4 regions of the Peribacillus sedimenti genome follow, and region 2 is predicted to be linked to each of the others. Evidence: riboswitches for the same ligand, from Rfam matches in the RefSeq annotation. Region 2 holds a riboswitch; each other region holds the start of a gene.
The links. A riboswitch is a leader RNA that binds a small molecule or an ion and turns the genes downstream of it on or off. The one in region 2 is predicted to bind cyclic di-GMP.
Positions count from the first base shown of each region.

Region 1 (2,205 bases), 1.7 Mb from region 2:
GATAAAATCCTCTACCACAAACCTCCTTACATGATCCGGAGCAGCGAATCTGTTTTTTTGCATGAGGATCAAGGACGCTTTCCCATGCTCCTTAAGCTCATCCACCCTCGGGATAAACCTTCGATTGAAGCCGACCATTGCAATCTTGCCACTCTCTTGTGAAAGCTGGACAATTCTTTCGGTTTCCTCATAATTCATTGATATAGGCTTGTCTACGTAAATATGTATTCCGCTTTGAAGCAATTTCTCAGCTATTTCAAAATGTGCTTCTGTCGCCGTACTGACAAAGGCCGCATCAATGTTTTTGCTGATCAGTTCGTTCACACTGTGGACAGTTTCTTCCGTTCTATATTTCTTGGATAATCTGCTCAAAGTCTCAGCATTTCTCGTGCACAGGACCAATTCGATGCCTTCTTTTTCAGAAAGGACAGGGAGGTACGCCTTTTGTGCAATATCCCCGAGTCCAATGATTCCTATTTTCAATTTAAATCACCCCACTGGTAGCGTTTATGCGTGTAAATATCTTGATATGATAACGTGGTGTGCGACATAAAGGTCGCACGCTCCATTTACATTCATTATGACCCAGGCAGAAAGTGGATTTCAAGCAATCTGGACTGTGCCCCTTACCATGCATTAGGTTCAGTACTTGTGGTAAATGGCGGGTGAGTAGACACTCTTACATAAACCGCATCAAAAATACTAGTTTTTCCTAAATTTCTATGTTATTTTGCTGCATTTTTCAGCAGTATAAATAGATTTTTTTAAAAAAGTCTTAATAATTTACATAATATTACAAAAGTAGACATAGACTTGGTTCATTTTTCCCTTTATAGTAAAAATATACTAAATTACATATTCAATAAGGGCAACCTATCTGAAAGGATATGGACGCAAAGCTAAAGGGGCTAAAGCAGGGAACATTTTGCTATGCCAGCCAGTTGCAAACCTAAGGGCCCTTTTGCAAAGAAAAGGGCCTTTTAATATTTCGATATGATTAAAGGAGAGGGGTAGTTTCATGAAAAAAGTATTGGCGATTTTATTTTCAGCTCTATTATTTTTAAGTGTAGGATCCCCTGCATTTGCATCGACAGACGATGATATTTCAAAAGCATTGGAAATGATCGGAAAAACAAATAGAGAGATTGATGAGAAGATACAAAACGCAGTAAAAAAGGCTGATGAGCTGCATGGAAAATACTTATACGAAGTACGTAAGATAGAAGAAGGCGACAAAGTCGTTAAATTAAAAGAAGAAAAAGCAAAGACTTTGGCGGAATTAGACCAAGCTAGAGATGCAGATAGCAGAAGTAAATTAAATGAGAAACTTTTAGAGATTGATAGAAAGCTGGCAGAAGAGCAATCTAGAATACAAAGCCAAATGGCAGCTATCGAAGCAGAGATAGAAACAACAACATACCAGATGGTTACAGAAGAAGATAAGGATGAAAAGAAAATAAACGAAAAAATAAATAAGCTTAAAGAGAAGTTAGATAGTAAAAGTCTAAAATATCAGGAAAAAACAAAACAATTTACAGAGGATCTTGATAAAGTCATTACTACTGTTTACAATGAAACACTTAAAATGTCCAATGAAGCGATTAAAAAGGCTGCTGAAAAAGGAGTCATTGCAGAATGCAGCTGGACATTGGTCCGCTTTGCTGACAGATGGGTGTGGATTGATCCTGTGCGCGTCATTAAATTCTCACGATAGCCTTTAATAAATATCCATTGATGGTAATACATGGTTTGTTATATGATTGTAATGAGAAAACGAGTCTATTTTTAAAGTAGGCTCGTTTTTTATGCAACCATAATTTAGAGGTGGTACATGTGGCTTTTACCATAGGGAAAAAGAATTCTTTCATAGAACAAGTTTCTTTTGATTTGTATAGTATTGGTTTGCTTGCACATGGAGACGGAGTCGAATGCATGATACAAACTATTGCATACGATAATGAATTTTATGTATATCCCAGTGACAACCCTAATGTAATGGAGTTTTTTTATATTTTGCAAGGTGAAATGGTTTGTGAGCTAAATGGCGAAAAAATTAGGCTTGGACCAAATGACTATTATTCAGCAAAAAATTTAGAAGATCCTGTCCATTTTACCACCATAACAGATGTAGTTTATTTATGGATAATTACTGAGCCAACCTTTTATCAGTTAAGTGATAGTGTTACAGATTTAAAAAATAAAGTG
Region 1 is NZ_CP143547.1:1,377,173-1,379,377, forward strand. It holds gene V1500_RS06870 (Gfo/Idh/MocA family protein) at 1-483, opposite strand, end outside; cyclic di-GMP riboswitch class I at 858-949, shown strand; gene V1500_RS06875 (hypothetical protein) at 1,019-1,714, shown strand; gene V1500_RS06880 (HD domain-containing phosphohydrolase) at 1,834-2,205, shown strand, end outside.
Region 1: linked by a shared signal. The riboswitch ahead of V1500_RS06875 (hypothetical protein) and the one ahead of V1500_RS23260 (LPXTG cell wall anchor domain-containing protein) in region 2 are both predicted to bind cyclic di-GMP.

Region 2 (2,205 bases):
TGCCAGAAACCAGGGGACTAATCGTAAATCCAGAAAGATTCCGTCGTCAATCGTAATGGGGACCAGCATACTGGAATACATGGTAAAGCCGCAGACGATCCCCCAAACAATATTCCCCCGTTTTCCAGATCGATCAGCCCCCAGTGCTAAGAAAAGGATGATTGGAAATAAAACCATTAGCATTTGGAGCAGTATTTTATCATATTGAAAATCCATGGCTTACTCCCTTAATATACTTTCATGTAATCGTACTGAGTTTTACTCTCCTTCTAGGCTAAAATAAATAAGGCAATTTGTCTATATTTCTGAAATACCAAACATTTCGGTCGTTCGGACGACCGCATCACACACATTTTGCCTGTTAATGACACTTTCGCCTGCTACTTTTATCATGGAAATTGTAAAAAAGTGAGGCTTTATGTTTATAAAGGCAATAACCCGGGTATTTCCTCTACTGTAAAGAAGTAGTTATATAACCATATATTTACATAGTTAAAGGCAAACTATTCGAAAGTATAGGACGCAAAGTCTGGAGTCTAAGGTTATGCAGGCAATACTCATAACTATGATCGTCCGACCGCCACAATCAGCATAATTGTGGCGTTTTTTATTGTCGTGATTTTATTAAAGGATTTTATCCTTTAATTTAATTAAATATCAATCCTAAATGGGGTGGTGCAAAGAAATGTAAAGGGAGGGTCGGTAATGCATTCATCATTTATCTTACTTACTTTGGAGGGGTATCGAATTGAAGAAAACAAGAATTAGAGGGTTGTATGCGCTATCTATCGCATTCTTACTGATTTATAGTATTGTTTTTCCAATAGGGATGGCAAAGGCATCTGAAAACAGCGCAGGCCAAAATGGACAGAAGGAAGTGGAGCTGGATTTGAACGCGACCACGAATAAACAAAATGTCACCGGGTCTGAGGAACAGAAAGAGCAAGTTGAGAGTTCTCCACAAGCGAATCCAGAAAAAGCAACAAGTCAAGACATAGAGAAGCATGACACAGAACAAACAAAATCTGAACAAAAAGGAGCGAAAGAACAGGCACGGGATTTAGAAAAAGAAGCAAAAGTACTAGCAAGGGAAACAAAAGAACAAACCAGGGAAGCAGAGAAAGAAGCAAAGAAGCTATCTAGACAAACAGAGCAAGAAATCAAGGAACAGGCTAGAAAAGTAGAATGGGAAGCCAAACAGAAAGCGAAACAGGCAGAGCGGGAAGCCAAAGAAAAAGCAAGACAAGCAAAACAGGAAGCTGAAGAACAAGCTAGACATACAGAACGGGAAGCTAAAAAACAAGCAAGGGAAGCAGAGAAGGGCTCTCATCAGAACAAAGCTACCGAAATCCATCTGCATCTTAAAAAATGTGCGAAATTAGTAAAGGAAGTTTCCGTACAGATTGGGGACAAGTGGTTCACTTTATCGAATCCGGGCAGTTCTCCTCTATATAAGATGAAGGATGGAGGGGAGTTTGTAAAAGACGATGTGAAGGCATTCAAGCTTGTTACATTATCGGGTAAAGAATTGGTCGTCACACCGGCTGAGCTGCGAGTGGGTGTAGAAGCAAATGGAACCATCAATTATTGGTTCGAGCAGTGTTCAAGATTGATAGAAACTGAGCCGCCGGCCATCCCGCCAGCAGACGATCAACAGAGCATCATAATTGGCAAAGTAAAGCTGATCCTTGATGGCTGCAAAGCACCTATACAGAATATTAAGCTGGTATTGAAGAATGAAACAATCATTGACTTGAATTCTGGTACAGCGGTTTTAGAGTTTCTCCTGCAGACCGGTGTTGATTTTAACAAAATTCAATCTATACAGGTAACAATAAATGGGGAAGTAAAAACATTCCCGCTCTCAAACACAGATAAGTTTCACTATAGCCTGGTGCATGGAACGCTTGTCATTACAATAGAATGCGATGTAAGCGCTGACCCAGGAACTGGAACCGACCCATGTGAATGTACACCGCCAGCAAATCCGGGCACTGACCCAGGAACAGGCACACCACCGACAAATCCGGGTACGGATCCTGGAACGAGCATACCGCCGACAAATCCAGGCACTGACCCAGGAACGAGCTTACCGCCGACAAATCCAGGAACTGACCCTGGAACAAGTTTACCGCCAACCGATCCCGGAACTGGAACCGATCCTGGCACAGTAACTCCACCGGCTGGACCTGGAACTGGAATTCC
Region 2 is NZ_CP143547.1:4,739,489-4,741,693, reverse strand. It holds gene V1500_RS23265 (ATP-binding protein) at 1-216, opposite strand, end outside; cyclic di-GMP riboswitch class I at 488-585, shown strand; gene V1500_RS23260 (LPXTG cell wall anchor domain-containing protein) at 749-2,205, shown strand, end outside.

Region 3 (2,205 bases), 340 kb from region 2:
AGTGTTTGGTGATATGGCGATTTATACTATGGTGAAAACCAACACATTTAACGGTATGGCATTGCCTGCCATAGCAGTACGGGATAAGACTGGTAATTGTAAGGTTGTACGTGAATTCGGCTATCAAGATTTTAAGGTAAGACTTGCTTAAAAGACTGTTAATTTCATAACACCTTGATTGTAAATATCAACAGCATGTAAAGTTAAAAAACCAGATTCTGAAAGAGGAATCTGGTTTTTCTTATGGAAAATTGTATATTCAAGTACTTCCTACAAACACTATATTTCGGAATTTTTATACTATATTCCAGGCACTATTTGATATTAATCTCTAGTATGCGTCACAACTAATGCTTAGGTTTCAAAGACATCTTTCAATTTCTATAATATCTATAAAACACTAACAGCTATGGGTTGCTGGTGTTCAGTATATCCGCTTTCACAAAAACGGCAGTTCGTGCATGAGCATCTGCGGGTCGCTTCTTGTTACGGTTTCATTGTCTGCCAGCTGCCTACATGATGCACGGCTACTCCACCGTATCCGCTTGTTCCCGCATAAAAACTTTTTACTTTGGCCAGCTCCTGATTCATATATGCTTCCCCTTCCTCAAAAAAGGAAAGCATTCCACCCTCATTAGTCTGGTCTGTTTCCACACCTATGACTGCCTGTTTATTATATTTTGCTGCAAAAGCTATTTCATTTTTGACAAGGTCAATGATCAGTGGAGCAGAATCCCGATATGCCATGATTGTAATGCTGCTCGTATTTCCTATAACCCATTCAGCAAGATTTCCTTTTCCATATGTGTTTTTAAAGGAAATTTCATCAAACCAGAATGGCAAGTCCGCTTCCAGTTGAAGAGACAAAGAAGCTGTACTGTTTTTTGCCTTTATTATTAGTGTTTGATAGGCTTTTACGGTTGAAGCTTGATTCGTTGACCAGCCGCTATATAAATAAGGTTCCACATCTAAATGGACACCTGTAAATTTCTGGATAGAAGAAGCTGCATTTTGATAAGTCTTCAGCCAATTCATTAATTGATCTAAACTTGTAGAGCCGGTGGGACCCACCCAGCTGGGCGCACCGTCTAATGCGTAAATCATCATTCCTTTGCCAGATGCTTTCTCAATAAAACTTTGGTAAACAGTGAGAGGGATGTCACGGTCAATTTGCAAATAGACCTTATCGACGTTCTTCTCTTCTAGAAATGCAATGGTTCCTGCTTCATCATCAACAATCATCCAAGGGTTCCAAAGCCATGTAGCCTGTGTTTCAGGTACCGAGGCTTTAGCGCTCCATCCAAAATTCCCCGCAAAACAGAACAAAAAGAAAACTGCTGCCATTACTAGTTTTTTCACCTTATGCCCTCCACTCTGACAGCCACGGCTCGCAGAATGGAACCTGGCAACCTGACGGCCATACACAAGAAATTGTGCTTAGGCTCACGGCTTTGCGTCCTTCCCTTTCGAAGAAGTTTGCCTTTTTCAGAATAATTTTTTTATATTATACAACATTTTATTTGATTAAGGATTAAAAAATTGTAATTTTAATAAAATCATGAAAATATACCAAAAAAATGAAGATAACAAGTTGATAAATACTAACTTCTAGTTACTATCCATCCTTTATAACGCAATCCTTTTCTATAAATAATTTTCACATATGCTTAAGATAGTTAAAATAGGAATCAAAATGACGTTTTTAGAAAAGATGATACACAGAAAAAAGGCTGTCAATTTTGACAGCCTTCCCGTTTGTTCCTCAATATGGATCAGCTTCGTGACCTTTCTTCGCCGCATCTTCTGTTGCTTTGTTTGCGGCTAATGAACTTTGTCCATATTTAGATTTCCCTGCTTCCCGTCCTGGAATTTGATTTTCTGCGTTGATTTCCTCAATTTCTTTCATTTTCATTTCGATGCCTTCCCTTACACGACGGCCATACTCTTCATCAGCTTGTGTAAAGTGTTCCACCATAGCATCCTGAATTTTTTTATCACATACCGCTAGTGCCGCGGACAGATTCTTAATCAATTCATCGCGCTCCCAATCCTCGAAACTTCGGTACGTTTCGCCTGCTTGACCATAATTATTAGGGCGATCAATTGGTGCACTCATTGCCGCCGCATTATACGTTGGCCGGTGCTGTGGACGTTCTTCTTTATTTGCTTCCTGATAGCCGCCTAGCGTGGATGGCTCATAGTTGA
Region 3 is NZ_CP143547.1:5,075,705-5,077,909, forward strand. It holds gene nspC (carboxynorspermidine decarboxylase) at 1-151, shown strand, start outside; gene V1500_RS24680 (amidase) at 487-1,359, opposite strand; cyclic di-GMP riboswitch class I at 1,402-1,491, opposite strand; gene V1500_RS24685 (catalase) at 1,763-2,205, opposite strand, start outside.
Region 3: linked by a shared signal. The riboswitch ahead of V1500_RS24680 (amidase) and the one ahead of V1500_RS23260 (LPXTG cell wall anchor domain-containing protein) in region 2 are both predicted to bind cyclic di-GMP.

Region 4 (2,205 bases), 150 kb from region 2:
AAAGCAAGCAAAAGAAATTGGGTTGATGTTGGATGAAGTTCGAGAATTTATTTATTCCAACCAAAAAACTGATGAAAATCAAAAATCACCAAGAGAAACATTAGGAATGATTTGATTACAGTCTAATAGATTATTCTCTTAGTCGAAATCAATAAAAAAACAAAAGAATGAGAATGAGAGAGTAAAGTGTAGAAAAACGATGATTTTTTTATTTTTAAGGAGATTTTAAACCTTTTTAGTCTCTTGAAAGTAATGGGAAATTATACTAAACTCGAATTAAAAGTTCTTTAATAAGAACATTGTTCATTAAATAAAATATTTATACTTAATTTGATGGTAGTACGTATAACAAATGAGGTTGAACTGGCCGGGCTATGTCAGAGGATGATGTACATCCTGTTTGGCTTTCCCGGAATATAAATATACTTTCAGACCGGTTTGTGCAATAACTAGGAAGCCCGTTCATTGATGAACCCAGACAATGCCTTGTCAAATGACAAATGGATGATTGTAATTGGAGAGGGGCTCGTGCGGCTCGTTTGTTCTTAAAATAGAACAGAGTTGTCTTTTATGAACACAAAAAGGAGGAAGCGCAATTAGGAGGATGCGGGGATGTTGGGGACACGAATAAGAGAGCTCAGAAAGGAAAAAAATTTAACTTTGTCACATTTGGCCAGAAAAACTGGGATATCAAAATCTTATTTAAGCCAAATGGAGAGAAATATACAAACTAACCCATCCGTTGAAGTTGTTTTAAAAATAGCCAAAGTGCTCGAAGTCCCCATTCAAGATCTTGTTGTGTTGCCAGCAAAGGGTATAAAGCAGGAGACCGAACCCAAGAAGGTTATTAAAGATTGGAACGATTTGATATGCAGTGGATTAAAAGCTGGCATTATTGATGAAAAGTTTCTTGAGGAAATTATAAAAGCAAATCAGAAGGAAGATAAGCGTAAAAAATAACGGTCTTTAGCAGAATCTGATGCAACAGGTCATTCCACATTTAGTACATTCATAGGGTTTTTGTTCTTAAATTTGTGAATTGTTAAACATAGAGAGCAGGAACGGTTATGAACATAATGCTCTATCGTTTCTTTGTTCTGTTTTTAAAAGATTCTGTTTCGATATTACTTTTAAAAATAGTATAAAAGAAAGAATAATCTCTATAATATCGACAATAACCTGACTATTTATGGGTATTTCCTTCGGTATTTTTTTGTTTTTGTAGAAATATGGGCCATGTTGTAAATAAAATACAGAAAACTTTTATAATTCTACGACACCAATCTCCAAAGTAAATACTTGTTCTTCGTTATAATTTCCTTATAGTTCGAAAATTTTGGATTATTTTTACAGAAAAGGGCAAACCTATTGAAAATTAGGGACGCAAAGTCACGGGTCTAAGGTAGGTATATACTATGACGGCTGGACTGCCTGAAATACAATGGGTATTTTAGGAGGGTGAATGGTGTTCGTTAGAATTTGTGAACAACTAGATTTGGATCGGGAATGGGTGCAGTTAATTATTGAAGCGAAGGACGCTGGATTAAAGATTGAGGAAATCAGGGACTTTTTAATCAAGTCGCGCGGTCAGGAGATTCTATGAAAAACTGGATAATGTTTATGAACAAGCCCTTCAAAAGCAGTCCTGTATCCTATCTGCTTTGAAGGGTTTCTTTTTGTAATTGTGGTTAATAATGGAAGTTCCTGTATACTAAAGGAAGAGCATCTGAACGATTTTTCTAATATATATTAATCCAATTGAACCTAGCGTTATTATAATCTGGAATTTGTAGGGTTGCTATCCATACATCAAATATTGTACAGAGGGCCAACAGCGGAGAGAATCACAACAAAAGGGAGCACAGATAACCCAGTGCTCCCAAGTTTTTATTCTAATCCTTTTTCAATCTCCATCTGTTAAACTCAATGAATTCACGGAACTGTTCTTTTGAAACGCCGGAATTCATCGCCTCCTGAATAATCTTAAGCCATTCGGCATCGACGTTTTCGGTATTGACTTCATCATATAGCAAGGCATCCAGAGGAACTTTCAATACAGCTGCTATCTTTTCTAAAAACTGGATGCTGGGATTGGTTTGTAAATTGCGCTCCAGTGAACTCACATAAGACTTAGCAACCCCCGCCTTTTCGGCCAGCTCGGAGATGGATATTTTTCTTTCTTCCCTGATTCGTTTAACTCGGTCC
Region 4 is NZ_CP143547.1:4,592,430-4,594,634, reverse strand. It holds gene V1500_RS22575 (anti-repressor SinI family protein) at 1-115, shown strand, start outside; gene V1500_RS22570 (helix-turn-helix domain-containing protein) at 613-960, shown strand; cyclic di-GMP riboswitch class I at 1,349-1,435, shown strand; gene V1500_RS22565 (anti-repressor SinI family protein) at 1,463-1,603, shown strand; gene V1500_RS22560 (helix-turn-helix domain-containing protein) at 1,893-2,205, opposite strand, start outside.
Region 4: linked by a shared signal. The riboswitch ahead of V1500_RS22565 (anti-repressor SinI family protein) and the one ahead of V1500_RS23260 (LPXTG cell wall anchor domain-containing protein) in region 2 are both predicted to bind cyclic di-GMP.